DNA from 3 places in the Metabacillus dongyingensis genome. Region 3 is predicted to be linked to each of the others. Evidence: riboswitches for the same ligand, from Rfam matches in the RefSeq annotation. Region 3 holds a riboswitch; each other region holds the start of a gene.
What was found. A riboswitch is a leader RNA that binds a small molecule or an ion and turns the genes downstream of it on or off. The one in region 3 is predicted to bind cobalamin.

Region 1: another riboswitch for cobalamin. It lies ahead of cobO (cob(I)yrinic acid a,c-diamide adenosyltransferase); the one in region 3 lies ahead of K8L98_RS13710 (energy-coupling factor ABC transporter permease).
Region 2: another riboswitch for cobalamin. It lies ahead of K8L98_RS04570 (ribonucleoside-diphosphate reductase subunit alpha); the one in region 3 lies ahead of K8L98_RS13710 (energy-coupling factor ABC transporter permease).

The regions. Positions count from the first base shown of each region.
Region 1 is NZ_CP082944.1:2,510,646-2,520,697, forward strand. Features, by position in the region: gene K8L98_RS12500 (ABC transporter ATP-binding protein) at 1-764, opposite strand, end outside; gene K8L98_RS12505 (FecCD family ABC transporter permease) at 782-1,849, opposite strand; gene K8L98_RS12510 (ABC transporter substrate-binding protein) at 1,812-2,801, opposite strand; gene cobT (nicotinate-nucleotide--dimethylbenzimidazole phosphoribosyltransferase) at 2,835-3,890, opposite strand; gene K8L98_RS12520 (cobyric acid synthase) at 3,893-5,425, opposite strand; gene cobO (cob(I)yrinic acid a,c-diamide adenosyltransferase) at 5,409-5,957, opposite strand; cobalamin riboswitch at 6,087-6,270, opposite strand; gene K8L98_RS12530 (Dph6-related ATP pyrophosphatase) at 6,349-7,026, opposite strand; gene K8L98_RS12535 (M20 family metallo-hydrolase) at 7,262-8,512, opposite strand; gene K8L98_RS12540 (hypothetical protein) at 8,744-9,028, shown strand; gene K8L98_RS12545 (molybdopterin-dependent oxidoreductase) at 9,094-10,052, opposite strand, start outside.
Region 2 is NZ_CP082944.1:894,249-904,300, forward strand. Features, by position in the region: gene K8L98_RS04540 (mechanosensitive ion channel family protein) at 1-9, shown strand, start outside; gene proC (pyrroline-5-carboxylate reductase) at 92-895, shown strand; gene K8L98_RS04550 (YitT family protein) at 1,239-2,126, shown strand; gene K8L98_RS04555 (YhdX family protein) at 2,389-2,496, shown strand; gene K8L98_RS04560 (anti-sigma factor domain-containing protein) at 2,885-3,166, opposite strand; gene K8L98_RS04565 (ribonucleotide-diphosphate reductase subunit beta) at 3,502-4,545, opposite strand; gene K8L98_RS04570 (ribonucleoside-diphosphate reductase subunit alpha) at 4,561-6,837, opposite strand; cobalamin riboswitch at 7,036-7,218, opposite strand; gene dat (D-amino-acid transaminase) at 7,466-8,299, shown strand; gene nhaC (Na+/H+ antiporter NhaC) at 8,354-9,757, opposite strand.
Region 3 is NZ_CP082944.1:2,763,591-2,773,642, reverse strand. Features, by position in the region: gene pepF (oligoendopeptidase F) at 1-1,450, opposite strand, end outside; gene K8L98_RS13750 (YtxH domain-containing protein) at 1,642-2,226, shown strand; gene K8L98_RS13745 (SDR family NAD(P)-dependent oxidoreductase) at 2,369-3,142, shown strand; gene K8L98_RS13740 (antibiotic biosynthesis monooxygenase family protein) at 3,159-3,467, shown strand; gene K8L98_RS13735 (helix-turn-helix domain-containing protein) at 3,620-4,441, shown strand; gene K8L98_RS13730 (DinB family protein) at 4,460-4,918, shown strand; gene K8L98_RS13725 (energy-coupling factor ABC transporter ATP-binding protein) at 5,007-5,879, opposite strand; gene cbiQ (cobalt ECF transporter T component CbiQ) at 5,872-6,657, opposite strand; gene K8L98_RS13715 (energy-coupling factor ABC transporter substrate-binding protein) at 6,683-6,958, opposite strand; gene K8L98_RS13710 (energy-coupling factor ABC transporter permease) at 6,959-7,717, opposite strand; cobalamin riboswitch at 7,865-8,056, opposite strand; cobalamin riboswitch at 8,531-8,719, shown strand; gene K8L98_RS13705 ((2Fe-2S) ferredoxin domain-containing protein) at 8,845-9,219, shown strand; gene cobJ (precorrin-3B C(17)-methyltransferase) at 9,566-10,052, shown strand, end outside.

The DNA.
Region 1 (10,052 bases), 250 kb from region 3:
ATTTGGGTTTTTGAAACAGATGGATGAGAGGTAAAATTGAGCTTAACTTCATACACATTCGAAAAGGAATTCTCGTTTTGCAGATGAAGTCCCTCATACTTCCCTTCCAGTTCTCCTTTTTTAAGCAATCCGATCGAATCGGCGTAGAGGGATGCCAGATTCAGGTCGTGCAAAATGGCGAGGATGGTCAAATTCATATCTTTCTGCAATTTTTTCAGTAATTCCAAAAGCTCCTTCGTATGCTTCACATCTAAATGATTCGTTGGTTCATCGAGCAAAAGCAGTTCCGGTTCCTGAGCAAGCGCTTTAGCAAGCAGCACTCTTTGTTTTTCCCCGCCGCTTAAGGAATGATAAGGGCGTTTGCGGTACTCCCAGACGGAAGTCTGCTTCATGGCAGTTTCTGCTGCTATCAAGTCAGCCTGAGTGTTTTCTTTAAAAAACAGCGTTTTTTGATAAGGATACCTGCCGAGCATGACAATCTCTTCTACTGAAAAATCCAGCCCTGCTTCATTTTCTTGGGTCATAACTGCCGCTTTTTTTGCGAGTTCCCTTTGTGAATAAGATGCAAGGGGCTTAGCATCGAACAGGATTTCTCCATTGTGAATGGGCAGAGCGCCCATAATTAACCGGATAATCGTTGTTTTTCCACTGCCGTTTGGTCCGATTAAAGCAAAAAAACGTCCTTTTTCAATGGAAAAAGAGAGATCCTTGATGACCGCTTTTTTATCATCGTAACCTCCCGTCAGATTTTTGACGTGCAGCATATGCAACCTTCTTTCCTTTAAAGTTGTGCCTTCTTCTGTTTTCGGTTTTTGACAAGCAATAAGGTGAATATAGGCGAACCGATCAGTGCAGTTACGACTCCTATCGGAAGTTCTTTAGGAGAGATAATAGATCTTGCAAGCAGATCGGCGAGAACAAGATACCCTCCTCCTATCAGCACGGAAAGCGGAAGAACATACCGGTGATTCGATCCGGCCATCAAACGGACGAGATGAGGAATAACAAGCCCGACAAATCCAATCGCACCTGAAACAGCTACGGCGCTTCCTGTTAAAATGGATGCCGCAATCAAGACAATCGTTTTCTTCTTTTTTACATTCATTCCCGAAAATTGGGCTGCCTGTTCACCTAAAGCCATGTTGTTCAGTTCACGGTAATGGAAAAGAATGATCGCAGCTCCCAGAACAAAAAATGGAACGATTAATTGAACATGCCCCCATCCTCTCATCGCAACGCTTCCCATAATCCAATAGAGAATCTGACTGATATCCTCACGGGGAATCAGGGCAATCAGCAGGGAAATGAACGCACTGATGAACGAAGAGATGATAATGCCTGCGAGGATAATGGTTTCATTTGTAAGCTTTCCGCTTGCCAAATGAGTCAGAGCAAAGACGATGAGCAGCGTGATCATACCAAAGAGAACTGCGATGATCGGCAGTGTGAAACTGCCCAGAATCGTAACTTGAATTTGAAAAAAGATAATGATAACTGCTCCCAGAGAGGCTCCCGATGAAACACCGATTGTATACGGGTCAGCAAGCGGGTTTTGAAGCAGTCCCTGAAAGGCAGCTCCGGCCAGCGACAATGAGGCTCCAACAAAAAAAGCGAGCAAAACTCGTGAGAACCGGATCTCCCAAATAATCATTTCTGTGCTTTTTTCTCCCTGATACAGCTGAAGATGAAACATTTTGCCAGTAATGATGTTTAAAATATCAGGGACGGTAACATTTACCGCCCCTACAAAGACTCCTGATATCATGCTGAAAATCGCAAAGACTGCTGCAAATAAAATGAGAAACTGATGTTTATTTTTTGAAAACATCTGGATAAATGAGTTTTCCAAGCTCTTCAACTCCATCCGCTAAACGGGGTCCAGGACGAGTCACCATGTCGCTGTTTACGTCAAACACTTCCTTTGACTGAACAGCTTTTACTTCCTTCCAGCCGCTTCTGTTTAGAACTTGCTCAGCTGGATTGTCGACGTAGTAGCCATATGTGGTGATGATCACATCCGGATTGCTGCTGACGATTTTCTCTTCGTCCATTTTTACCCAGCCTTCTTCAGATGAAGCTACATTGGACGCACCAATCATTTCAAGCATTTCATTCATAAACGTTCCTTTGCCTGTTGTGTAAATATCAGGCTGTGGAGAGACTTCAATCCAAACTTGTTTTTTTTCTTTGACAGCTTTTGCTTTTTCCTTGATGGCCTTAACTTTTGCATCCATATCTGCAATGATGCTGTCTGCTTTATCTAACGTGCCTGTTGCCTTCCCGACAGTGCGGATGGCTTTGTAAACCTGGTCGAATGAATTTTGGGAGCCGACAATAAACACCTTGATGCCTGCCGCTTCAAACTGTTTGATGATTTCCCCGTGATTTTGGGCATGGTACTCCTGAAGAAAAGCTACATCCGGCTGCAGAGCAATGATTTTCTCTGCATTAAGATCCTGTGCTCCTACTTTTTCCTTTTTTGAAACGGCTTCGGGATAGTTGTCATAATCAGAGACACCGACGATTTCCTTGTCCAATCCAAGTGCAAAAAGCATTTCAGTCGTGCTCGGTAGCAGCGAAACAATTTTCTCAGGTTTTTCCTCTAGCGTTATTTCTTTTCCAGCATCATCTGTGACTGTTACTGGGTAAGCTTCTTCCTTTTTTTCAGCCTGCTGTGTTTGTTCCTTGCTCTTGCTCGCTTGCTGTGTCTGTTCTCCCTGTGTACATCCCGAGAGAATTCCTGCCAGCAAAAGCAGCATTAGGGCAATACGATGAAAATAGGTGCCGAAAGATGTTTTCATTTGTTTTCTCCGCCTTTTATGTAATTGTCTTTTTTATTTTATTGTACGTTCCTTTGATACACCTGCCGTATCAAAGGTTGCCATCCCTTTTACCATTTCAGCGGCTGCTTCAATCAGCGGGTAGACAAGCACAGCTCCGGTACCTTCGCCAAGCCTCATCCCCAGTGACACCAGCGGCTTTTTCCCGAGCAAATTCAATACATGAAGATGTCCCGGTTCAACCGATAAATGCCCGGCAATCATATAATTACGCACATGCCGATTTAATTTTGAAGCAACGAGCGCAGCCGTTGTGCATATAAATCCATCTAAAATAACCGGAATTTTTTTAGATGCTGCGTAAAGCATGGCGCCTGTCATCGCTCCGATTTCAAAACCGCCTACCTTAGAAAGAACATCGATCGGGTCATTGGCGTCAGGCTTCAGCTTATTTAGAGCTTTTTTAATAACCTCGGCTTTATAAGCAACCTGCTTCGACTCAATTCCTGTTCCTCTTCCCGTGATATCCTCAGGCTTTAACACGCTCAGGGCGGCTGCAATGGCACTGCTTGATGTTGTATTGCCAATGCCCATTTCTCCTAGGATCAGGAGCCTTGCGCCATTTTTTATCATAGCTTCAGCCCTTTCCATTCCCAATTCCAGTGAACGGATTGCTTCCTTTCTTGTCATGGCAGGTTCAACCGCGAAATTTTTTGTTCCATAGCCGATCTTTTCAGAACGGACTCCCGGAATATCTGTTTTCACTCCTGCATCTACGATTTCCAGTAACCCATTTATCCGTTTTGTAAAAACGTTTATGGCTGCCCCTCCGCTCAGAAAATTGTTTACCATCTGAGCAGTCACCTCTTGAGGATAGGCAGAGACCCCTTCCTCTGCTACTCCGTGGTCTGCAGCAAAGACGATTACACCCGGGGGAAATACTTCAGGTTTTACATCAGTTGTGATTTCTGAAAGCTGCACAGCAATTTTTTCTATTTCACCAAGGCTGTTCATTGGCTTTGTTAAGGAATGTATGTAGGCTAATGCTTCAATCCCTTTTTGTTTACTGACAGGCTCTATCGCATCTATCTGCTGATAAATATCAATCATTTCTATTTCACCTCCTTATAAAAAAACGTTTTCATTGCTGAATATATCTTTTTCATTTGAATAGAGCCTTTAACGTGGGCAGCAAGTCTGTCGTATTCGCTTTCTTTAAAAGCACGAAAGCGGAGCGAGCGCTCAATCGGCTTCAGGCCTTTTTTCTGACGGAGCTTATTCAAATAAAGCCATCTGAATTCATCGTTATGAAAAACATCATGCAAGTACGTGCCGAACACCTGGCCATCTCGAGCGGTACAGCCTTCCTCTGTTCCGGAGAGGACTGAAAAAGGTTCTGCTTTCCTTGTTGATGCTGTTTGTCCCATATGGATCTCATACCCTGATAAAGAAATTCTGCCAAAATCTTTTAGTGAGCAATAGCCCTCAGAGCGGATGGTTTTCTTTTCGGATAAGATGGTTGTATTTACAGGGAAAATACCAAGTCCACCAAGTTCCTGATGATCTGATTCAACGCCGTTTGGATCCATCAGCTTTTCGCCGAGCATTTGATAGCCTCCGCAAATGCCTGCTAGTTGAGTTCCTTTTTCATAAGCAGATCTTATTTTGTCAAAGAGTCCTGTTTGCTTAAGAAACAGCAGGTCTTCAGCTGTGTTTTTGGTTCCAGGCAAAATAATGAGATCAGGATTTCCAAAATGCACAGCTTTTTTAACAAAACGGATATTCACATCAGGCTCCAGTCTTAACGGATCGATATCTGTAAAGTTGGATAATCTCGGATATGAAAGAACAGCTACGTCAAGTTCTGCATCGTGATTGGTACCATTTGAATACTGGCTTAAAACAAGGGAATCTTCCCCATCTATTTCAAGGTCAGGCAAAAATGGAACAACTCCAAGTACCGGCAGCCCCGTATATTCTTCAAACCAGTCCAATCCCGGCTGAAGCAGTGAAAGGTCCCCTCTGAATTTATTGATGATGACACCTATAATCCGCTTCCGGTCACACTCGCTAATGAGCTGAAGGGTCCCGACCAGACTGGCGAAAACGCCTCCTTTGTCAATATCTCCGATTAAAATCACTGGAGCTTCTGCAATTGCTGCTACTCTCATATTGACAAGCTCTCGGTCATTTAAATTAACCTCTGCAGGAGAACCTGCTCCTTCTATCACAATGACCTCGTATTTGTCCGACAGTTTCATCAGCGATTCTCTAATCGCCTCAAGACCTAATTGGAAAAAGTCCTCTCTGTACTCGGATGCCTTCATATTTGCATAGGGCTTCCCGTGAAAAACGACCTGAGACTCCATATCTTTTGAAGGTTTAATTAGGATCGGATTCATATCAGTTGTGGCTTCAATTCCGGCAGCTTCGGCCTGAATTCCCTGAGCTCTGCCTATTTCCTTGCCATCACTGGTAATGTAAGAATTCAGAGCCATATTTTGTGATTTAAAAGGCGCTGTTCTATAGCCGTCCTCTCGAAATATCCGGCATAGTGCCGTAACGAACATGCTTTTTCCAGCGTCTGAGTGTGTACCCTGAATCATCAGTTTTAATGATTTTGGCTCATTAGTATTCAATTCCATAGATGGCATCTACACCTTCTTCGTAGTAATGCTTTTCCACATTGATAACAGACACAAGGTCAGCGATTTCCTTTATTTCATCCTTTGCATCTCTTCCTGTCAAAACAATATGAACATGATTTGGGCGGTTTTGAATCGTATGTATGACATCCTCAATAGGCAGCACGTCATCGATCGGAAACGTATGAATAGCAAGCGCATTATTGATTTCATCAAGAATGACGACATCATACTCTCCGCTCAAAATCTTTTCCTTGGCGATTTGCCAGGCTGATTTTAAAGCTTTCCGGTGCACATCTGGTGTTTTAGTCCAAGTGAATCCTGCTCCAAGCTGATGGATTTCAGCACCGTTGAGTTTTTCAAGCACGTTTTTTTCACCGTAGGTTCTCTCAGGTGATTTTATAAACTGCAGGATGGATACTTTCATACCTCTTCCAATCGCACGGACAGCAAGACCGATGGATGCTGTTGTTTTTCCTTTGCCATTACCCGTATAAACAAGCAATCTTCCTTTTTGATCTTTCCCTGTCATTCACTCATCTCCTCTTTTCGTCTATAAACATAAAAAAGACCTTGAACTGAATGGAAGTCAGTCAAGGCCTTTAATAAGCAAAGTCATACACACTAAGGGTACCTGACTTATTCTTCCCACCGAAAAACAAGCAATCAATCATTAAAAGCAGGTCTCCTGGCTTTGCGCTTCATTTTCTATTGAACCTTCCCAACTTGAAAAGTCAGTGGCGTTTCAACTGAATCTGCGCTTACAGTAGCGGGGGCTGCACCGGATTCTGACCGGTTTCCCTATTATCCTGATCTCATCAGGCACTTTTAAAGAAATCATATTTTTTGTTCATTGTAATCTATAAATCTGGAAATGTCATCAACTTCTTTTTTGTAGCTGAAAATGAACTCATTAAGTCAGGCTATTTCTCGATTAGGCTTAAATCCTCCAGCTCCAGGCGAGTTGTTGTTTCCATTTGAATTCTCTCGCCAAATTGCAGTTTGATCAGTCTTTTAAATAGCGGCCCATCATACACAAAGGTATGATACTCTCCTGCCTCACCCATTGGACATATCGGTGTGGACTTCATTCTTTCTATTAGCTGCTGATCAATTTCCTGGCCGAGCCATGTGTCATCAAGCACATTATCCTGAGTTCTGATGATGACTGCTTTGTATCCGCTATCTGCAAAATCTTGAAGGGCTTGCGCAGCTTCATCCTTCTTCATCCATAACGGATACAGTGCTTCTAAGCCAGCTGAGTCTGCCGTATTTTCTCCCCAGCTGCGGTGTTCATCAAGATATAAATCTCCGAAAGCTGCGCTAGTAAGTTGATATTTATTCTTCAAATCTTTAAGTGAGTCTATAAAACTTTGAGTATATCCCTTAAATGTGCATCTAATAAAATGCACAGGAATACCTAAGGCTTCGCTTTGTTTTAGTATTGCTTCCATTTTCTCGCCATGTCCGAACGTTCTCTCTAGCTCAATAGGTACAGTGGTTATAAGACATGCAATTTCATGACCTTGGCCAATGAGCATATGCAGTGCCATACAGCCATCTTTGCCGCCGCTCCATGATAGAGCAATTTTTTTCTTCATTTCGATACACCGCTTTCAATCTTTTTTATGTATTCTTTGTCTGACTTTTTCCATTTTGATTATGATTCATAAGGAATCTTAAGTCAAAAGAAATTGCTGCCTTATTTGACATGGATGTATTAAAATACATCAAGTTGCTTCTAAAGGCCGGTATTTTTCTATCAAAAAACACCAAAATGAATAATTATCCACTTTGGCGCTCTTTATATAGCTTTACCATTACTATTTTCATTATTTAATCTAAAGCCATTTTCATAGCCGTTCTGTATAATAGCTCCGTTCCAATTGAGATATCCTCCATCGTTGAATACTCTTTAGGATTATGGCTGATACCGTCTTTACAGCGGACAAAGATCATCCCATACTCACATTCGTACGACATCGCTAATGAATCATGAAAAGGTCCGCTCATCAATTCAATCGGATTCAGTCCGATATGTGAACTCTCATTTTTCATTATCTTCATGATTCTTTCAGAGCAATACCGCGGTTCACTATTTGTATCTTCTGAAATGGTATAAGTTAATCCATGCAGTTCAGAAATTGTGTGGATTTTTTTTCTCAGCAGATTTTCAATAAAATCGCGTCTTTCAATCTCAATATCTCTTAAATCAATTGTAAAGCTGACTTTTTCCGGAATGATATTTCGCGAGTCTGGGAAGATTTTCATGCTTCCGACTGTACCGACTGTAGGCGCAGTGACATCCTCGCTTGTTAATTCATTAAGGGCAACAACAATTTTTGCAGCTCCTACAAGCGCATCCTGCCTCATATGCATGGGAACAGATCCTGCGTGTCCTGCAAAGCCCTCAAGTTCTACCGTCAGCCATAATGGTCCTGATATTCCTGTAACGATTCCAACAGGTGTATCTTTTGCTTCAAGAATCGGCCCTTGTTCAATGTGGAGCTCTATAAATGCGGAAATGCCTCCAGAAGGATATTCTGAGTCCTTAAATTTTTCGGGATCACATCCAAATTCAATCAATGCCTCTTTTCGAGTGATTCCACTTTTATCTGTCCGGTCTAACTCCCCTTCTTCCAGTTTGCCGAGGATACCCCTTACTCCAAACAACCCTTTATTAAAACGGCAGCCCTCTTCATCACAAAATGCGACGATTTCAATTGGCATATTGGGAGTAATATTCAGCTCTTTCAATGTTTGAGCGGCCTCCAGTGCACCTAAAACACCGATTACACCGTCAAATCTGCCTGCATACGGCTGTGAATCAATATGTGAACCAATCATTAATACGGGAGCTTCAGGATTCCTTCCTTCAAGCCGTCCGATTAAATTTCCAAAGTGATCAATTCTTGCTGTTAATCCTGCTTCTTCCATCCAGCCTTTTACTGTTTCGACTGCTTCTTTGTCTTCTGGAGACAGGGCAAGCCTGCAAACTCCGGTCTCACTGATTTTTCCTATCTGTGCAAGGGCATTTATTCTTTCTTCAAGCCGTGCTTTGTTTATTGTCAGAGTTTTATCAGCCAAAAATATTCCTCCTTAATAATTAGTAGAATATTCTGTATTAATAGTATAGGAAAAATCCTCTTATTACATGTTTCGTTATGTAAAAAGAATAATGATGAAATGTTACATTTTGTCCAGCAGAGTCTTTCGCTTGTTCTCTTTCATTAATTCATCAGCTTCGTTGTGCTTTTCTTTCCATACCTATAAAATAGTATATATAATCTAAATGACCACTGGAGGTTCCTTTCAGCTATGAAAGCAAGATATGAACTGAACAATATGAATTTGACACTCAGCAATGTCACATTACGTGATTCTGTAGATAGCTATGTTCTTTTGAAAGCTGCAGATGAAAATAACAATGAAGTAACGATTAAGCTCTCACACCATCAGGCAGAATTTCTTGAAGCAGAATTTAAAGACTTAAATCGCAGAAGAAAAAACAGCTGCTCGGGTTCCTCCCTGCATGAAAAGGATAAAACGGAAGATGAAGCTTATGATCTTTTTAATAACGAGTTCTTTAATGAGGAAAAGTAATCCTTTTTAAAATTAGTTAGATTCACACACAAAGCAAAAAAAGGTAAGTCATATTTGACATACCTTTAGTCTTTTTTTTCAATCATTACAGGTACCCCATTAAGGACAGCGTTTCCGGAAAGCTTATCTATTACTTGTTCATCCGTTAAAAGATTAACATTTACACCAGCATGTTTGCTTGCTGTCTGCAGACGAGTTCCAGTTAGGCTATGGCCCCATCCATGAGGCAGGCTCACCGTTCCAGGCATAATGTCTTCAGTAACGTGTACGATCACTTCTACTTTTCCTGTACGGGATTTCACTATAGCTTTATCCCCTTTTAGCAGCTTCAATTGTCCCGCATCTACAGAATGAACCCAAAGCGTGCAGCGGTTTTCTCCTTTTACGAGTACAGGAAGATTATGCATCCAAGAATTATTGCTGCGCAAATCTCTTCTCCCTACTAATAGCAATGTATCAGGTTTTGACTCTTTCATCATTTTACGCAGTCGCTTTACATCCTCTATTAATAAAGGTGCAGCCAATTCGATTTTTCCTGAAAGAGTTTGAAGGATTTCTTGAATCCTCGGCTGCAGTGCACCTAAATCGATGCCGTGGGGATGAGCCTGAAGCTTGGATAAGCTTAACCCATCGGGATTTTTTCCGAAATGTTCTCCATAAGGGCCTACACGCAGATAAAAATCCAGTAATCGTTCAGGGCCCCTTCTATCTATTAGCATCCCCATGATTTTGCTGCAGCCCTCCTCAAAAATTGGAGAGTTTGGATTCCTTATTTCATGTTTAATCAGCTGCTGCAGGGACATATCATCAAGAGCTTTAACAGGATCTCCGTCTATCGTTTGTTCACTTACAGCAGCCGCTAAGTGCAGAAGAATCTCCCATTCATCTTTTTTCTCTGCAGGCAAATCAAAAACCTTACTTGAAAAATGAGCGATATTTCTTATAGCAAAACCTGAGAAGATGAGATCATAGTGTGATCGTTCTAAGGGTGTCGGAATGGGGAGGAGCACATGTGCATGACGAG
Region 2 (10,052 bases), 1.9 Mb from region 3:
TATAGCTAGGGACCGGTGTTAAGACACCGGTTTTTTTGTGCTCTCAAGTTTGATAAAATAACGAAAGATGATAAAGAGAGGAAGAAGTTTTTTGAAAAAAAGCACGATTTTATTTATTGGGGCAGGCCGAATGGCGGAATCCATCTTATCTGGACTTGTACAATCTCCAAACGTAAAGGACATTTATGTATCGAATCATAGGAATAAAGAGAAACTGTTTTACCTTCAGAAAAAGTATCAGGTAATCCCTTCTTTAAATTGGAGGGAAGATATTGAAAAAGCGGATATGGTGGTTCTTGCAATGCCGCCAGAAGTTCATTTGAGTTTATTGCAGGATATGTTGCCGTTTATTCATAATCATTTTGTTGTTACAATAGCAGCCGGGATCGGGCCTTCTTTCTTGGAAAAGCATTTGCCTGAGAATACTCCTGCTGCATGGGTGATGCCTAATACTGCATCAGAAATCGGTCAGTCGATGTCCCTTGTCGCATACGGGAAAGCTGTGCTTGAAAATCATAAAAGCATGCTGAAGCAAGTACTTGATGCAATAGGCGAGGCTGAGGAGTGCTCAGAAGAGCAGGTTCATCAATTAACAGCAATCACAGGAAGTGCCCCCGCTTTTCTTTATGCATTTTCAGAGAGTTTAATTGACCAGGCTGAGTCCTACGGAGTCTCTCATAAAACGGCTGTCAGACTTGTCGCGCAGATGCTGGCCGGCTCATCTTCCATGCTGAAAGCCAAGCTTGCTCCACAAGAACTTAGAGAGCAAGTGACAACACCCGGAGGAGCCACCGCTGAGGGAATAAAAGTGCTTCAAGAAGGCGGATTTGACGACTTAATTAAAAATGCAGTCATTGCTACAAATAAAAAAGCCATGAGCAAAGGGAAGGAATAAGCTAAAAAGACAGGGAAGGGTCAGGCGCGTTTCGAATTTTTAATAGTTGTTTCGCGCTTTCCCGTCCCATTGCAGGCTGGGCATGTTTTTCTGAAAAATGGAAGCTTTGATCTGATCTGTCCTTTTCCGCTGCATTTTACACAAATATTAATCATTTTCATTCGCATCACCGTCTGAATTTTCTTACTATTTATTTTACCACAGAATATCAGCTTAGAGTTAGTATCAAACACCCTGAATATGGGTGTTTTTTTTTTTCAAAACAGTCATTTCAGCGATAGTCTGCACCTATATTTTAATATATAAACTAATTGGAAAAGAGTGACTAAAAGGAGGAGGATAAATGGAGCCCCATCAAATGTCCGTCATCAAACAGCACAAAAAGCTGCCAAAGGCTGAAATTGGCAAACGCATGGTGCTGATTTGTTTCGGTGCAGTCTTGATGGCAATAGGTCTGGAAATCTTCCTCGTTCCTAATCGTGTGATAGATGGCGGGATTGTGGGAATTTCCATTATCCTTTCTCATCTGACCAAAGTTAAGCTTGGTATTTACTTGTTTTTTCTGAATGTGCCCTTTTTCTTCATTGGGTATAACCAGATTGGAAAGACGTTTGCGCTTTCTACTTTGTTGGGTGTAGGAGTTATGTCTTTTACGACGGCTTTGCTTCATCCTGTTCCTGTTTTGACTGAGGATCTCTTGCTTGCATCTGTTTTTGGAGGAATTATACTTGGCATCGGAGTCGGTCTGGTCATCAGGTATGGAGGATCCCTTGACGGTACAGAAGTTCTGGCGATTTTATTTAATAAGCAATCTCCTTTTTCCGTTGGGGAAATTATCATGTTTTTTAACCTGTTTATTTTAGGAAGTGCCGGTTTTGTATTTGGCTGGGACCGGGCGATGTATTCTCTTATTGCTTATTTCATTGCTTATAAGACGATTGACGTGGTCATACAGGGACTTGATGAATCGAAATCTGCATGGATTATAAGCGAAAATCCGGATGAGGTGGGTCAGGCAATCTTAGCCCGCCTCGGCCGCGGAGTTACGTACTTGAACGGGGAAGGAGCGTATACCGGCGATAATAAAAAGGTCATTTTTTGTGTGATTACAAGACTGGAAGAAGCAAAGTTAAAATCCATTGTTGAGGAATTAGATCCTTCTGCTTTTTTAGCTGTTGCCAATATTACAGAAGTAAGAGGCGGCCGCTTTAAAAAGAAGAGTATCCATTAAAAGACATATTTTTTTAAAATACAGCAGGATAACAAAAAAAATTACACGTGCAGCTAAGTAAAAAGACCCGAACTCTTTGTAAATTGTTAAATCGTGTCGCGCCGGTCTCTTTCCATTACGAGAGTCGAAAATCTCCATTAAAAGAACGATGAATTTTGCCCTTAACCTAGTCGGGATTCAATAAATAGTCAAATAAATAGGGATAAATCATCATTTACTAAATTTTCAGATTAATTATGATATCAATAAAGGAGGAGATAAAATGGGTAAAGGAAGAATTCGTGTGGAAGAAAGTATTAAAGTGCAGACGGATGAAGAAATGTACGAAGCAACTTTAATTGAAAAAGCGGAAGAGGAAGAAGTAAAGTAAGAATCAGCCGTTTTAAGACACCGTGTGAATCCTTGATGATTTTGTCTCTAGTGAAAAAAGGTATGGTTTGCCCTGATTGTTGGATCAGAGATTTATGAACGAAACGAAGAAGAAAGGTAAAATGTTTATTACCCAGATCCTAAAGCTGAGCAATAAAAGCAGAACAGGAGATTCATAATTGCAATCGGGATATGAACAACTTTCATGGACAATAAATGGGGAGACTATCTTAGCGGATAGTCTCTTTTTTGATTTCTGTTAGAAGATTCAGAAAATATAGTTTTGGCATATAAAAAAGAGGGTACGGTACACCGTACTCTCTCTAAGTGGTTATAGCTGTGAAGCAAGAACCACAGCACCTTCAGGAGCTTTGTTTCCTGCTTTTGGTTCATATCGTTATGGCTATTGTATCCCAATTGAGCTCGCCTTCCAGGTTCATTTCGTACATGACGGCACCATGTCCGGATGAATCTGGAACGAATGAACCGGCTGCGACTGGATTTTTATTCTCAATCTGCCAGATTTGATAGACTTCGCCGTCTTTCAGCTGCTTCAGCTGTTCAGCCTGAAGGATGACCATTTCTTTTGAATCGTTTTTCATCAGTGAGGCCATTGCCGTTACGCTATTCATTTGCTCATCTACCGGGGCAAGTGCAACTTTTTTTTTCAAATCTTCGCTGCTGAATGCTGCTCTATTGGAGGATTATCTGACATTTGTTTTAAGAAATAGCCGTTTCCGAGATGTGATGCGAAAAGCAAGGCAGCTGCTGAAGGAAGAAGTAACCTGTTGGGCCGTTTTCAAGTGTCATTTCCCAATCTCCTCTAATTTGATCATTCTTTCATAAATTAAAGGATATCATCAATAGTCGCAATTTGAACTTCTGGAGATGTCCTTCATCGTATATATAGGATAACGGATATAAAATCATTTTGTATCACTTTTTATCTAAAAGCGGCAAACAAATAAACCGCCTTTAAAAGACGGTTTATTTGTTTTGTTATATATTATAGGTCATCAAATCCGTTGTCGATGGAGTTGACTTTCGTATACTGACGTGATTTTTGCTCAAAGAAATCAGACTTTCCGAGATCTACTTCTTCATAAGCTTTGATCCACTTCAGCGGATTTGTCCGGTTTTCCTCAAATGGGCGTTCAAAGCCAAGCTGATTGCACCTGACATTTGCATAAAATTTTATATAATCCTCAACGTCCTTCATATGAATTCCGTCTATTTTATTGCCTATGATAAAGCGTCCCCACTCAATTTCAAGAGCTGCAGCTTCCATAAAGGTTTCTTTGACAAAAGCTGCGAGTTCCTCTGTATGATATTCCGGGTACTCGCGCAGAACTTCTTTGAATATTTTTACAAACAAATCTACGTGTATTTGTTCATCACGGTTAATGTAGTTAATCATCGTGCTTGTCGCGACCATTTTTTGATTGCGGGCAAGGTTGTAGAAATAAGCAAAACCTGAGTAAAAAAACAGACCTTCAAGAATGACATCATACACAATGGATTTAAGAAGATTGCTGACGTTCGGCTCTTCAGCAAAGTCCTGATATCCATTCGTGACAAACTCGTTCCGTTTTCTTAAAATGGGTTCGCTTCTCCAATATTCAAATACTTCATCCTGCACATGCTTCGGAACAATGCTTGACAGAACATAAGAGTATGAATGATTATGGATGACTTCCTGCTGTGCGAGCATGATCATCAATGCGTTAATGCTTGAATCTGTTATATATTCCGAGACCTTTCCTGCATAATCGGTCTGGATGCTGTCAAGCAGTGCGAGCAGACCGATGATTTTCAGAAAAGCATCCTGCTCTTCTTTTGATAATTGAGGGAACTGCTTAATATCGCCGGACATATTAATTTCAAAGGGTGTCCAGAAGTTTGCCAGCATTTTTTTATATTTTGCGTAAGCCCAGGGATAGGAAACATCGTCCCAGTTCAATACATTGGAGCTGCTGCCGTTAATAATGGCTGTGGACCGGTTTGGTGCCCCTGCATCCATAATTGACCTTGCTTTCAATGAATGTGTCATGATTTTTCTCTCCTTTTAGCTCGCGCAAGACTCACAGTCTTCTATGGCACTTGAAGTAGACCGGACATAATAGGTGGTCTTTAAACCTGCCTTCCAGGCTGATAGGTGCAAGTTCAGCAATTCTTTTGCTTTTATCGTGTTCTGTACATAAAAATTAAACGAAACCGATTGATCAATATGCTTTTGTCTTGCGGCATTCTGCCTGATGCTCCACATTTGATCAATGAAATAGGCTGACTTATAGTACCATGTGGTTTCGGCATTTAAATCTGGAGCAGTAACAGGTATTTTATAATCCTTTTTCTCTTCAGAGTACATTTTTTGGAAAATTGGATCGATGCTCGCTGTACTGCCAGCAAGAATGGAGGTAGAAGCATTTGGCGCCACAGCCATCAAGTAGCCGTTGCGAAGCCCTTTTTCCATAACCTGCTGTTTTAATTCATCCCATGGCATATTTTCCGAAGTGTAATCTCTGCTTTCGAAATACTCTCCGGTATGCCATTTTGATCCCTCAAAAACTGGATAGGCTCCTTTTTCAGCAGCAAGCTTCATACTTGCCTGGATCGTGTAAAAGGCAATCTCTTCATATAACTTGTCAGCATACTGTACGGCTTCTTCGTCTTCCCATTTCAGACGTTTTAAAGCAAGCAGGTGATGCCAGCCGAATGTTCCAAGGCCGACTGCACGGTATTTCTGATTGGTGAGTTTAGCCTGCATCACAGGTATGTCATTCAGATCTATCACGTTATCGAGCATTCTGACCTGGATGGTAATAAGACGCTCAAGCACTTCATCAGCGGCAGCTCTTGCAAGATTAATAGATGACAGATTGCAGACAACAAAATCACCCGGCGTTTTAACGGTGATGATTTTTCCGTCTTCTGTGAATTGCTCATCCATTGTCGTTGCGCTCTGATTTTGAGTTATCTCTGTACACAGATTGCTGCAATAGACCATGCCCTTATGTGAATTCGGATTGCTGCGATTCACTTCATCACGATAAAACATGAATGGGGTGCCTGATTCAAGCTGGCCTTTCATGATGCCTTTCATAATTTCAATAGCAGGTACGGTTTGTTTAGATAGATCAGGATGATTGACGCATTCCCAATACTTATCGCGGAAGGAGCCGAAACCTTTTCCTTCATCGTAAAAATCTTCTAAGGAATACCCCATCACTTTACGGACTTCATGCGGATCAAATAAATGCCAGTCGCCGCGGTTTTCCGCCTGCTCCATGAAAAGATCCGGCAAGCAGACACCTGTAAATAAGTCATGAGTTCTTAAACGCTCATCGCCATTATTCAGCTTTGAATCCAGGAATGAAAAGATATCTTTATGCCACACATCCAAATAGACAGCGATGGCTCCTTTCCTTTGACCGAGCTGGTCTACACTTACTGCCGTATTATTCAGCTGCTTCATCCATGGGATGACACCGGATGAGACCCCTTTAAAGCCTTTGATGTCACTTCCGCGGCTGCGGATTTTTCCTAAATAAACTCCGATGCCTCCGCCTGATTTTGAAAGATTTGCAATATCTGTATTGCTGTCAAAGATTCCTTGCAGACTATCATCTACTGTATCTATAAAACAGCTCGACAGCTGGCCAACAGGCTTGCCGGCATTTGAAAGCGTCGGTGTAGCAACGGTCATGTACAAATTGCTGAGGGCCCAGTAAGCTTCTTTGACAAGCTGCAGACGGTGCTCTGTCTTTTCATTGGCCATTAGCGTCATGGCAATGACCAAATAACGTTCCTGAGGCAGTTCAAATATTTTTTTATCAAAATCTCTTGCTAAGTAGCGGTCAGACAGAGTGCGAAGTCCAATATATGTAAACAGCTTGTCTTTTTCCGGCTGAATGATGGAAGAGAGGCTTTCTATTTCTTCATGTGAATAGGCGTTAAGCAAATGCGGACTGTATATGCCCTTATCAGTGAGTGTTTGGATTAAGTTCACAAACGAATCATATCCATTATGCTGATTGCGGTTGAATGCAGCTTCCTTATAAAGCTTTCTTAGATAAATGCGAGCACAAAAGTAAGTCCATTGAGGCTCAAGCTCACTAATATTGGAGAGGCCTTCGAGAATAAGGAGATTGGAGATTTGGGATGTTGTATATTCACTGCGGCCATCGATGCTTTGGATGATTCTTGTGCTGTAATCATCCAGGTCAAGCTCTTTAAAGTCGTGTCCGATTTCATCTATGAAATTCTTAATCCGTTTTTCTGAAAATGGGGATTTCTCAAGTGTAAGTTCATTAAAAATAATAGTTGCCATTGTGGTTGCCATTTGACATCCTCCTAAAAAATAATAAAAAAGCGCAAGCGCCATTATCAGCTTCTAGTTCTGAACGGGGAGCCTGAATTTTTATGCCTAAAAAAAATCCGCTCATGGGATCATGAGCGGATCAAACGATAGAATAACAGGGTGAAAGCAGTCCTGTTATTAACCATCGTTCCATCTCCTCAGTCCCCGAAGAATTCGAAACTATCTAGCAATCAAATGGCAGGTCTCCTGACTTGTGATCATTCTTCGCTGAGTCCTTCCCATACTTCAATCTCGTACAGTGGTAATCCCAGTTCGTCACACTTACAGTTGCGGGGACAGTTCCGGATTTGCACCGGATTCCCTTTTAAGCCAATAAATTGGCACCTTTGCTCGCTGTTGTTTTTCAATATGTAGTATTGTAGTTTTGATTAAATATCAATATGTTGTGTTCTTGGCTAATTTCATCATAATGGACAGGAAAAGAAATTTCAACTTAAATCTTCTGAAATTCAAATAAAAATGTAAAACCATTTTACAGACCAGCGTGTTTCATCATAACATAGGGAGAGGAAGTTTTTCATTCAATCACATTTATTCGATCCGATTTATTTTTGAAAACAGCTTTCAATCTAAATAAAGGAGCCTTCATATGTACATACTTTTAAACGGTGAATTTAAACAGAAAAACGAAGTATCCATTGACTTTGAGGATAGAGGATATCAATTCGGGGATGGTGTGTACGAGGTTATTAGAGTATATAATGGCTCATATTTTGCGATGAAAGAGCATATGGAGCGATTTGTCAGAAGTGCAAAAGAGATTAAGATTGTACTGCAGAATACAGCAGAGGAATTAACGGCGATGCTTAATGAGCTGCTTCGGAAAAATCAAGTGCAGGACGGCGCGGTCTATATGCAAATCACACGGGGCGTAACAGGGAGGAAGCACCTTTTCCCCGGGCAAGACGTTAAGCCTCAAATTGTGGCCTATCCAATTCCCTGTTCAAAACCTGCAGCAGAACAGGAAAAAGGAATTAAACTGCATTTGATGGAGGATGTCCGCTGGCTCCGATGTGACATTAAAAGTTTGAATTTGCTGGGGAATGTCCTTGCAAAGCAGGAAGCTTTTGAAAATGGTGCATATGAGGCTCTGCTGCACAGGGGCAAGCATATAACGGAAGGCTCTTCATCCAATTTTTACGGAGTAAGGAACGGTGTGATTTATACTCATCCTGCCAATAACTTGATTTTAAATGGCATCACACGGATGAAGGTCGTTGAACTGTGTGAAAAAAACGGTTTAACGCTAATCGAAGAAATGATCAAAGCAGATGATCTTGTAAACCTTGATGAAGCTTTTATTACTTCAACAACCAGTGAAGTCATTCCAGTTATTGAGATTGACTCAATGAAAGTCAATGGGGGAGTACCGGGTCCGGTTACGAGAGAACTTCAGCGATTGTTTGAGGAAATGATAGATTAAGATTTTCAGGATCATAATAAAAAAGGAAAGAGCTATAGCTCTTTCCTTTTTTTATTATGATGCAATTGATTCTAAGTTTGGTTTCCCGTTATTTTTACGTTCAGGAAGAAACCCGTACAAAATGCTGAACAAAGGAGAAAGACATAAAAATAATGCAAATGGGATGTATACGATGGCGTCAACACCAAGAGTCTGTGCGAAAAAGGCTCCGCTGACCCCCCATGGAACTAATGGATTGAAGAGTGTACCGCCATCATCAAGGGATCTTGATAGATATTTTTTATTGATATTCAGTTTTTCATAAACTCCCTTGTAGGATTGACCGGGAATAAAAATGGATAAGTATTGCTCACCTGTAACTAAATTGACTCCTATTGAAGAAGAAACCGTTGCAAGGATAAGCTGGCCCTTTGTTTTTACCCGACGTATCAAACCGTTCAAAAGTGTTTGAATCAACTGCAGCTTGTCCATTAATCCACCTAAAGCAAAGGCGATCATGATAAGTGAGATGGACCACATCATGGACTGCAGACCGCCGCGATTCAGCATATTTTGAACCATTTCTTGTTCAATGCTGAAAGTTGTGCCGTTTTGAAGAACATTTAAGAATTGGGCAAAAGTGGCATGATCCTGAAATAAGATTCCAGTTGCACATGCCGTGGCAACTCCAACTGCAAGAGCAGGAATGACGGGAACTCTTGTCATAGCGAGAACAATCACTATAAGGGGAGAGATTAACGTCCAAGCACTTATCTGCACATGCTGCTGCATCACAGAAATGATTTCCTCAATATTAGCCAAGGTTGCAGCATTTATGGTTAAAGTTGTCCCTAAATACCAAAAAATAATGGCTGTGATTAAAAAGGCAGGGCCTGTTGTTTTAGAAATATGACGAATGTGCGTAAAAATATTGACTGATGAAACACCTGCTGAAAAGTTTGTCGTATCAGACATTGGCGACATCTTATCTCCGAAGCATGCTCCGCAAATAACCGCTCCCGCAGCCCATGGGGCAGGAATCCCAGCGGCAACAGCAACTCCCATTAGAGCAACTCCAACTGTACTGACTGTTGTAAAGCTGCTTCCAACCAATAATGAAATAATCGTACAGCAAATAAGCGAGAGAATGAGCAGCGATCCTGGTTCAATCAGATTTAATGCATAAACCATAACAGTTGGAATCGTTCCGCTGAACATCCAGGCACCAATCAAAATTCCAATTAAAGCCAAAATGATAATAGGCTGTACACCTGACTGAACTCCCTTAACAAGACCTTCTTCAATTTCTTTCCAGGAAAACTTATAGATGAGAGCAATTCCGCTTAAAAGGACGAGACAAAGCATAAGCGGCAAGTGCGGCTCTGTTTTTAAATAAAATAAACTAATCAGTATAATGGCAATCATGGATATGAAAATCATAACTGATGATGCAAATGAAACAGTTTTTGGATGATTCATTAATTCTAATTCCTTCCTTTTATACTTAAACGCTTTTATGCTTTTGCGCATAAAAGTATTATATCAATCTATTAACTTATGTCAACTGGAGAAATTAGTAAGCAATTAGTCCTCTGTTCAATGAGAAATATTATATAGCTGCCTAATATGGACTTTTCCTTTCATGAATACAATTTTCACTTGCGGAAACCGGTATAATACTTGCCAATGAACGCTTTTTTTTTCCATAAGTCACTAAAGAGACACAATAGAGTAAGACAGCTGAAGCAGCTTTGCTGGATTGAAGACTGAAGGA
Region 3 (10,052 bases):
GCTGGCCTGTTTCGGCTGCTTCATAGACCCGGCGCTGGAATTCTCCTTCGAGTAAATGTGTAACAAAGTTATGATAATACGTTCCGAGGAGCTGAAGAATGACCCAGCGTCTCATTCGTTTATCCTCGGTCTTCTTAAGTAAATGCCTGCCAAGCAGCATTTCGTTTAATGTTGAAGGGGCCTCAACGAAATATGTTGAAGGTCTTGTATTCATAATGCGCTGATTTTTGTTTGCCAAATAGAAATGTCCTGCATGGCCAAGTTCATGTGCAAGTACAAATGCACCCCTCATCGTATCTTGCCACGTGATTAAAATATATGGATGCACACCGTAAGGGCTTGAACAGAATGCACCTGTTGATTTCCCTACATTATCCGCCAGATCAACCCATCGGTCTTCTAACGCTTTTTTCATAATTTCCGTATATTCAGGGCCCATTACTTCAAGTGCTTCCAGGATCACACTGCAAGCATCATTATAGGTCGTTTTAGGATTAAACTCTGTATCAAGCGGTGCCTTTAAATCACAAAAATGCAATTCTTCAAGCTGCAGGACTCTTTTTTTCAAGGCTGCAAACCTTCGCATATGGGGCGCTAGTTCCTTTTGAATAATAGAAAGCTGATTATGATACATCTCCTTTGTCACATGCTGGGGCTTAAGCAGCATGTCTGTTACTGAATTATACTTTCTCAATCGTGAAACCGTAATCTGTTTTTTCACCTCAGTAGCATAAGTGGCTGCAAAAGTGTTTTTATATTTTTTCAGTGTCATAACGAAAGAATCATATGCTTTTCTTCTTACAAATGTATTCGGCGTAAATTCATAGCGGTCTTCATAAAGTGCAAATGAATTCGGCAGCACATTCCCATTTTCGTCTTCAATTGTACCAAAATCCATATCAGCAGATTTACTTGTTTGATAGACTCGGTAAGGTGAACCGTGGACTTCTCCCAATGCTGCCAATACTTCTTCTGTTTCTTCTGACAGCTGATGAACTTTCGACTGGAGCAATTCATTTAATTTTATGCTGAATGCTGCTAATCCGCTTTGTTCCTTTATGTATGCATCAATGGTTCCGTCAGGAAGAGACAATAGTTCAGATTCTATAAAAGATAAATCTGCATTTGCTTTTGAATGAACGGCAGCAAACCTAGAGTAATTTCCTTGATGCTCGGGATTTGTTCCGTCTGCAGATTGCTGCAGGCTGATGTATGTTCCGGCTCTCACTATTTTTTTTGATAAATTTTCTTCGGCTTGAAGGCATTCCAATAGAGAGTTTGCACCGTCACCGAGCTTCCCTCTATATTTTCTGATTTGTGCGGCGTCCCGTTCAATGGTCGTTAATTCTGACTCCCAATCCTGATGTGTTTCAAACAAATCTTCTAAATTCCATGTCAGTTCTGCAGGCACTTCACTGCGATATAAACGTTTTTCAATCGTTTTTTCCAATGGACATTCCCTCCAAAACGAATATTGGTCTTTCGTGTTCCTAAGTAATTATACATCTTCTAAGAAAATATGAACAGATTATTCCAAATTATTAAAAATATTAAAAAAGATGTTAAATTAATAGGTTTCATTTTAGCAGGAAGGTGGGTATGTATGGAGTATGACATTAACTAAACAGGAGGATTAATACAATGACAATCTATAATTCGAACCAAAACAATACACTGGGATCAGAACCAGCACCAGCAGAAATTTCGAAGACTGAAATTAGTATTGCAAAAAAAGACAAAGATAAAAATAACAGCAAGCTTGTAAAGGGAATTTTAGCAGGTGCAGTTATAGGCGGACTAGTCACCCTATTTGACCGTAAAACCCGAAATCAAGTGAAAGACTCAGCTGTTAATTTGAAGGATTCATCTGTTGATGTTTTTACACAGGTAAAAGAAAATCCAGGTGAAGTCAAAAATCAAATGGTATCACAATTTAAAAGTGCAGCAGATTCATTAAAAGATGCAATCAATGAGGCAAAAAAACTCTATGACCGTTTAAATGAAGATGTTATGGATAACGTGAATGACGTCGTTCAAATTTCAAATGATACACTTTCTACAGCTAAAGACGCACAAAAAGATCTGGCATCAATCGGCTCAAAGGTAAAAGAAGCTGGCAGTGAGTTAACTGGAGGATCTGAAACAAATCGTTCTGCTTCTGAAAAAGCACCAAAAACACCAACAACTCATACTTCCATTCCAGGAAGCAATGTTGGAAAATTTTAATAGCATTAAGAGCGGACAAATGTCTGCTCTTTTTTTGTTTTTTAAAATCAGCAATTTTCTATTGAAAGAGTTACTTTATTAAACAGAAAAATCGGAACTTTATGATAAAATAAGAGATATTTCATTGAAAGCAGGGATTAGCATGTATTTACCATCATTTCACTTGAAAAACAAACTTGCCGTTATAACAGGAGCAGGACGGGGAATTGGAAGAGCATTAGCCATTGGATATGCAGAAGCTGGAGCAGATGTTGTACTGCTTTCCAGAACAGAAGCAGATCTTCTTGAAGTTGCAGGCGAAATTAAAGCAATGGGGCAAAAAGCTTTTCCGATTGTCACCGACGTGACGGATAAAGACAGTATAAATCAGGCATTTGAGCAAATAAAAAAGATCAATCCAGCCATAGATATTTTAATCAATAATGCCGGAATGAATATTCGGTCTAAAGCATTTGATGTAACAGAGGAAGAATGGGAAACGATTATGAATACAAATTTGAAATCTGCTTTTTTTATGTCACAGAAAGCGGGAGAGCTGATGAAACAACAGGGAAATGGCGGCAGAATCATTAATATTTCTTCCGTTGCAGGACATACTGCCTTGCGTACAGGTGTCGTCTATGCCCAGACAAAAGCGGCGATGATTCAAATGACTAAAGTATTGGCTTTTGAATGGGGGCAGCATAATATTGCCGTTAACTCTGTTGGTCCATGGTATTTTGAAACACCTCTAACCGAAAAAATATTGAGCGACGAAAAATATGTATCTGACATTTTAGCTGTCACCCCGTTAAAAAGAATTGGCCAGCTGCCTGAACTTGTCGGACCAGCTGTATTTTTGGGATCTGATGCTGCAAGTTACATTACAGGCCAAACGTTATTTGTTGATGGCGGCATGACCATACAAGGTTTTTAGAAAGGAGTTATAAACTTTGGATACATATGCAGTTATTTTCACATCACAGCGATCGGATAAGGATGCTGCCGGTTATGAAAAAATGGCTGAAGCCATGGAAGAATATGCCAAAAAACAGCCTGGTTTTCTTCACATGGAGAGTGTGAGAGGGCCCGATGGATTCGGAATCACCATTTCCTATTGGCATTCTCTTGATGCCATAAAAGAATGGAAGCAGCACACCCAGCATCAGAGTGCACAGAAAGCTGGAAAAGAAAAATGGTACTCAGATTATAAAGTGGAAATTTGTAAAATCGAGAAAGAATACTCCATGCAAAAAGAGTAATTATTAAAATCCTGATAAGCAGAAAATGCCGAAAAACGCATGAATACATAGGATGATGACTTTATTTTAGAACCTTTGTCGACTTGCAGGAATCCTCTTATGTCCGCCTCGAATGATATAGCAACAAAAAATTAGAAAAGGCGGGGTTTTAAGTGGGGAAAACATTAAATATTTCAAAGGTTGCTTCATTGCTTGGGGAATCTTCTTATATTTTAAAAATGTGGGAACTGGAATTCTCAGCATTTCTGGAAATCGAGAGGGATCATAAAAATGCACGTGTGTATTCACCGGAAAATATTGAGGTGCTCCGTAAAATTAAGCACTTAAAAGACAGTCAGCTTGACCACGAAACAATTATCCAAATGCTGAACATGAACGGGAAATCTGAGGCTGCTGCAGCAAAGGCTGATACTGATATGGAACTTTCAGCAAAGAAAAATATAAAAGTTGCGCTTGAGGAAATCTTTAACTTAATCGAAGAAAAAGGGAAACAGGATATGTCTATTTTGGAGCTGAAAATGGATCAGCTGGAGCTGACGCTGATTGATGAAATGAAGAGAACGGTCAAGCAGGAGCTTGATGCGCATTCCAAAACTCAGCTGAGTGCAGCAAAAGGACAATTCTCGGCGCTTCATAATAAGCTCAATGAACAATCTAAAGTTCAGCTGAGTACTGCAAAGGGACAATTTTCAGCCCTTCATAATAAGCTTAATGAACAATCTAAAGTTCAGCTGAGTGCTGCAAAAGGACAATTCTCCGCGCTTCATGATAAGCTTGATGTGATCCATGAAACGTCAAGCAATGAAAGGAATATGTATCAAGAAGAAATCAGATACGAACGGGAGCTTGCCAAAAAGCATATTGAAATTCGCGAGCAAAAGTTTCTTGCGTTTGTTCAGCAGCATCAAAAATCGAGAGATGAACGCAAATACGGTCTTTCTATGCTGAAGCAGTTCATGGGATTTGCTAAATAACTTGCCGGAGGCCATTTAATGAATTCAAAATTAATCAACCATTTTCTATCACACCGAGCTGTAACACTGGAATTAATATCAAAAATGCAGCATGATAACCCTGAATTTAAACCTGCAGAAACATCCATGACGACAGAAAAACTGATTACGCACATGCTGACTTCGATGTACAAATTTACAGCTGTAGTGAAAGCAGGAAATGCACAGCCGCTCATGCAGGAAGCTGAAATAACGGAAACGAACCTGCTGAAACTTGCGGAACTCTATACGGAACAAACGGTGCAGATCCTTGAATCGTTAACAGAGGAAGAGTTAAATCAAGTCATTGATTTAACAGATGTATTCGGATTCAAAATTCCAGGGACCGCTCTAATTAAAATGGGAATTGAGCATGAAGTAAATCATAAAGGAAATCTATTTGTTTATGCTCGCTTGCTTGGACATACAGAACTGCCGATGTATATTAAGAAAAATTAAAGAAAAGCATTCGATGTCCCTGAACATCGAATGCTTTTTAATTAAATAAATAAAGGTAAATCAGACCTATTAACGTGACCCTGTCAAATTAGCATTTATTTAATGTACTCATTATTTCAACTAACTCTTTTTTGGATTTAGGATAATTTTTGTGTGAAAGAATTTTTGTTTCAGCAAGGTTTTCAAAAATCTCCATTACCCAAGGCTTTTCTAAATGACTTTGTTGGATTGCTTCTGCATTTTGAAATACTTCTGCAGGAGAACCATGCGCAATAATCTTTCCGTTATTTAAGATAATGACTTCATCGGCCCATTCATAAGCAAGATCAACATTATGAGTAGATAGTAATATCGTACGGTTTTTATTGTTCCAATTTTGCAATAACTCCATAATTTTCATAGAATAATAGGGATCAAGTCCTGCAGTTGGCTCGTCCAATATCATTAACTCTGGATTCATTGCAATAATTCCTGCAAATGCAACCCGTTTCTTCTGACCAATACTTAAAAAATGAGGTGGTTTATCTTTTAAAGTTTCCGTTTCAGTTAAAACCATTGCCTCGTTAACTGTTTTTTCTAGCTCTTCAGGATTTAGCCCTAAATTCTTAGGGCCAAATTTAATATCTTCATAAACACTTGATGAAAAAAGCTGTGTCTCAGGATTTTGAAAAACGATTCCTGCCTGTTTACGAATTTGCCGGATCTCTTTGCGTGTATATGTTATTTTTTTATCTTTAAATTTAATGGAACCGGCCGTTGGTTTTAAAATTCCATTAAGAAGCAAGAATAATGTTGATTTTCCAGCTCCATTATTGCCTATTAAGGCAATCTTTTTCCCATGTTCAATGGAAAATGAAATATCTTTTAAGGCAATAGTTCCATCTGGATATTTATATGTAACATTTTCAAATGAAAGAATTGGTGATCTCACTGGTGTAGCCCCTTTTACATTTTCATTCAATAATCTGTGTTATAAAGGTTATTGCCAAAAGTGCTGCAATGGAAACAGTAATTCCTGCGCAGTGAAATCGATTATACGTCACATTCAATTCCACTTCATACAAACCCTCATCTCCGCCGCGGCTGTCTATTGCTATTTGCAATTCTCTGGCAGAACGTATCGATTTAATAAAGAGACTAACGATAAGTTGTGCGATAGAAGTGATCCAAACTCTATAACTTTGATAACCAAGCCTGCTGGATTGGGAAAGATAGATTTCATGCATCTTATCCAACAGTACAAAGATAAAACGATAAGTCAATCCCACTAATTCTATAAAAAGAGTCGGCAGGTTTACTTTTTTTAATACCCATATCAACTGGGGAAGAGTTGTTGTCAAAATCAGGAAGTACAAACAGCTCACACTTGCTAAGGCAGTTGCAGCGAGATGATAGGCCTGATTGATGCTATATGGGCTAACATATAGTTGCCATGATCCCATTTGAATACTCCATATTGCATTTATTCTTTCACCATTCGCAGGAGCAATTGAAACTAAAATGGCAATTATGCTGGAAAACAGAAAAAAAGAAGGAAACAGAAGAAGCTTTATATAATGATAAAAAGGTATTTTCGCACCAAAAACAATACCTACACTCATCAAAATAAATGTTAGACAAGCAATACATATATTCTTTGTAATGATCGTAAATAGTAAATAAGCAAAAGCAAACCCAACTTTCTCAACTGGATGAACATCTTTTAATGCACTAGTATAAGCATAATCATCGATTTTCAACATTAGGATCCCTTGTTTCTGCCATTTATTTAGAGGAATATTTTTTCCTGGCCCGGCCAAATCCGATTACATAACCAATGACAATCGCACCAGCAGCAGCCTGTAAAGAAAATAGTAAACTTTCAATTTCACCGCTTGGCGGCTCCCAAATTGTACTGAACCAAGGCTCATAAGCAGGTGCAATTTCCTCAATTAATTCTTCTGCTTGACCGTCAGCCCCGCTAAATTCAGCATCTTTTTGGAGATATAAAGGAATAATTGCCAACACAATAACGAATAAAAACAAAATGAAATTTTTCATTTACCTAACCTCCTTAACAGCAGGCAGTTGATTTAATTCGGGCATATTATATTTTTGTAGCAAATTCATAACAATAACCGTTAATAATCCTTCACTAATTGCTAACGGAATTTGAGTAAAGGCAAAGATGGCTGCAAATTTTGAAAAAGATGCTGTAAATCCGCCCACTTCAGCTGGAAATGCTAGAGCTAATTGGACTGAAGTAACTAAGTATGTACCTAAATCTCCCAGCATAGCTGCCAGAAAAACAGCAACCGCAAACGATATCTTCCCTTTAATGCTGATCTTAAAGATTGCATATGCTAACAACGGACCTGCGACTGCCATCGAAAAAGCATTTGCACCTAAGGTTGTCAAACCGCCGTGCGCTAATAACAATGACTGAAATAATAGCACGATCGTACCCAATACACTCATTGCTGCAGGTCCAAACAATATGGCTCCTAAACCTGCTCCAGTTGGGTGAGAGCAACTGCCTGTTACTGAGGGAATCTTTAAGGCAGATAATACAAACGCAAAAGCAGCAGACAGGCCAAGCATTGTTTTCAATTCAGGGTTTTCTTTAAGCTTCTTACGTATAGAACGCAAGCCGGCAAGTATGAAGGGAAGTGTTGCAGCCCACCAAAAAACCGCCCAGCCAAAAGGCAAAAAACCTTCCATGATATGCATAGCATAAGCATCTTCGTACGAATTCAGCCAAAAATAACTTGTTAATCCCAGCACCATGATTAGTGACACCTGCCATGATTTTTTATTCATCTTCAATCTCCCTTAAAATTAGTAGCGTTCAAATAAAAAAAGCATTTAAACCCACTAGAGTTTAAATGCTTACAAGACAATTGTCAGCCCGTCACACAGACACAGCAATATCCTTTCGCACACACCTCCCTATTTCCCGTAGGTCACATTATGTTCTTTATACAGGCAGGTCTCCTGACTCATCTTCATTGTTTCCTGCGTCTTCCCGCTTTTTATAAAAAGCAGTGACAATATGCAGGTCACTCAGACTTACAGTGGCGGGAACCGTGTCGGACTTACACCGAGCTTCCCTTTTAAGCTATACATTCTCAATGTACAGCACCTGTTAAGATTGATTAATTTGTCTATACCTTACTATAAGGTTTAGCAGTTGTCTATTTATTTTTCTATGATTTAGCATGATCAAAAGAGGTATTTATGTCCTTTTTTATCCAACTATATGCATAAATAGGTTTCATATTTTTATAATAAATGTTTTTTCATACACGAGAAGGATCTTAATATATCTAATTCTGTCTCGATCATTAATTTTAGGAGTGTCCACCTCAACTCACAGAATAATAATGTAGAGGCGCTGAGTTTCATAAATTTAGTATTAAAGTTTCTTTTGCTTCAAGGGAATGGTGAAACGAATAGCAGGGGAAATGGCTTATTTTAATGTGATTTAGCGCTTCCGTTTTATCCGCCAAAATAATTGGACGGATTTTTTTGTTGTCCGATTTTTTAAAAAGTAGTTTGCTAATTTCTGAATTCTTGTTTAATATGAATATCGAAATAGACAAATTTATGAAATAATAACATTAAGAATAATAATTAAATAATTAAAAGATAGGTTCAAAAATCTTACCAAGATTTTGATTAAAAGGGAAGTACGGTGAAAAGCCGTCGCGGTACCCGCCACTGTAATGGGGAGCTTATTGCAAATGTCACTGATAATATTCGGGAAGACGCAATAAAGCAATGAACCTTAGTCAGGAGACCTGCCTATCTTTTACGCATACCCACGGGCTTATGGGTAGATGTGTAGTAGAAAATGCTATGTTCTTTTGCTATGTATTTTTTGTGCACCTCTATCTATTAGGGGTGCATTTTTATTTTTCAAAAAATAATGGACTGGAAGTGCTAAAATGACAACTTGGAATTTGAGGGAAACGAAACATCATGTATTAATTTGCAATGGCAGCAGCTGTATGAGGAAAGGAGGCGAGGAGGTTACGCAGGCGATTAGGGAGGAAGTCACAAATATGAATCTTGATACCTTGATACATACGACACGAACCCGCTGTAACGGAAGATGCAAGGATGCTTGTGTTGTAATTGTGTATCCTGAAGGAACATGGTACAAGGCGATTACTCCGGAAATTGGAAGTAAAATCGTACAGAAACATTTGGCTGGAAAAGAAATTTTAGAAGAAGCCGTTATTTACAAATATGATCAACAAGGTTTTGCTGCTCCGGAAAACACAGAGTGTGTAGCCGGAATATCCAAACCAATAAAATAAAGCCGTTAATTTGTCATCCTTTGAGATTCCTGAATAGCAGCATGAATTTGATGGGGAATTAGCATAGATAGAGTATCAGGTATACCTTGGGAACTTATGCTGGATAAAAAATTCTCAAACAACTTTACATAAACGGGTACTCGTTGTTGGTTCACTTATTATATTTAAAATTTTTCGTCAACACGAAGAACAAATCAATTGAAAAAAGGTTATGAATCCGGAATTGTCCTGCTGCGGCAAGAATGCCATTTATGTCTGGATATGATCGAAACTGATTAATCTTGGAAACGTTTAGTTTAGAGTCAGGCAGTTTATGTTGGCTGATAGTTTGAAAGGAGGAGCAAACGTGCGGGGAAAGTTACTTGTAATTGGTTTTGGACCTGGAAGTTTTGAACATATGACAAATAGAGCTCAGGAAGCCATACAAGAGAGCGATTATATCATTGGTTATAAAACATATGTTGAGTTAATAGAAAATCTCTTGACCGATCAGAAAATTATTAGTACAGGAATGTCCGAGGAAGTAAGTCGTGCTCAAGCGGCTGTCCGTCTTGCTGAAGAAGGATATAAAGTTGCAGTCATTTCCAGTGGTGATGCAGGTGTTTATGGGATGGCAGGCCTGGTCTATGAAGTATTAATTGATAAAGGGTGGAAAGAAGAAACAGGTGTAAGTGTCGAGGTGATCCCTGGTATATCAGCCATTAATTCCTGTGCTTCTCTTCTTGGTGCACCAATCATGCATGATGCATGCACGATTAGTTTAAGTGATCATTTAACTCCATGGGATCTAATTGAAAAACGAATTGAAGCGGCCGCACAAGCTGATTTTGTTG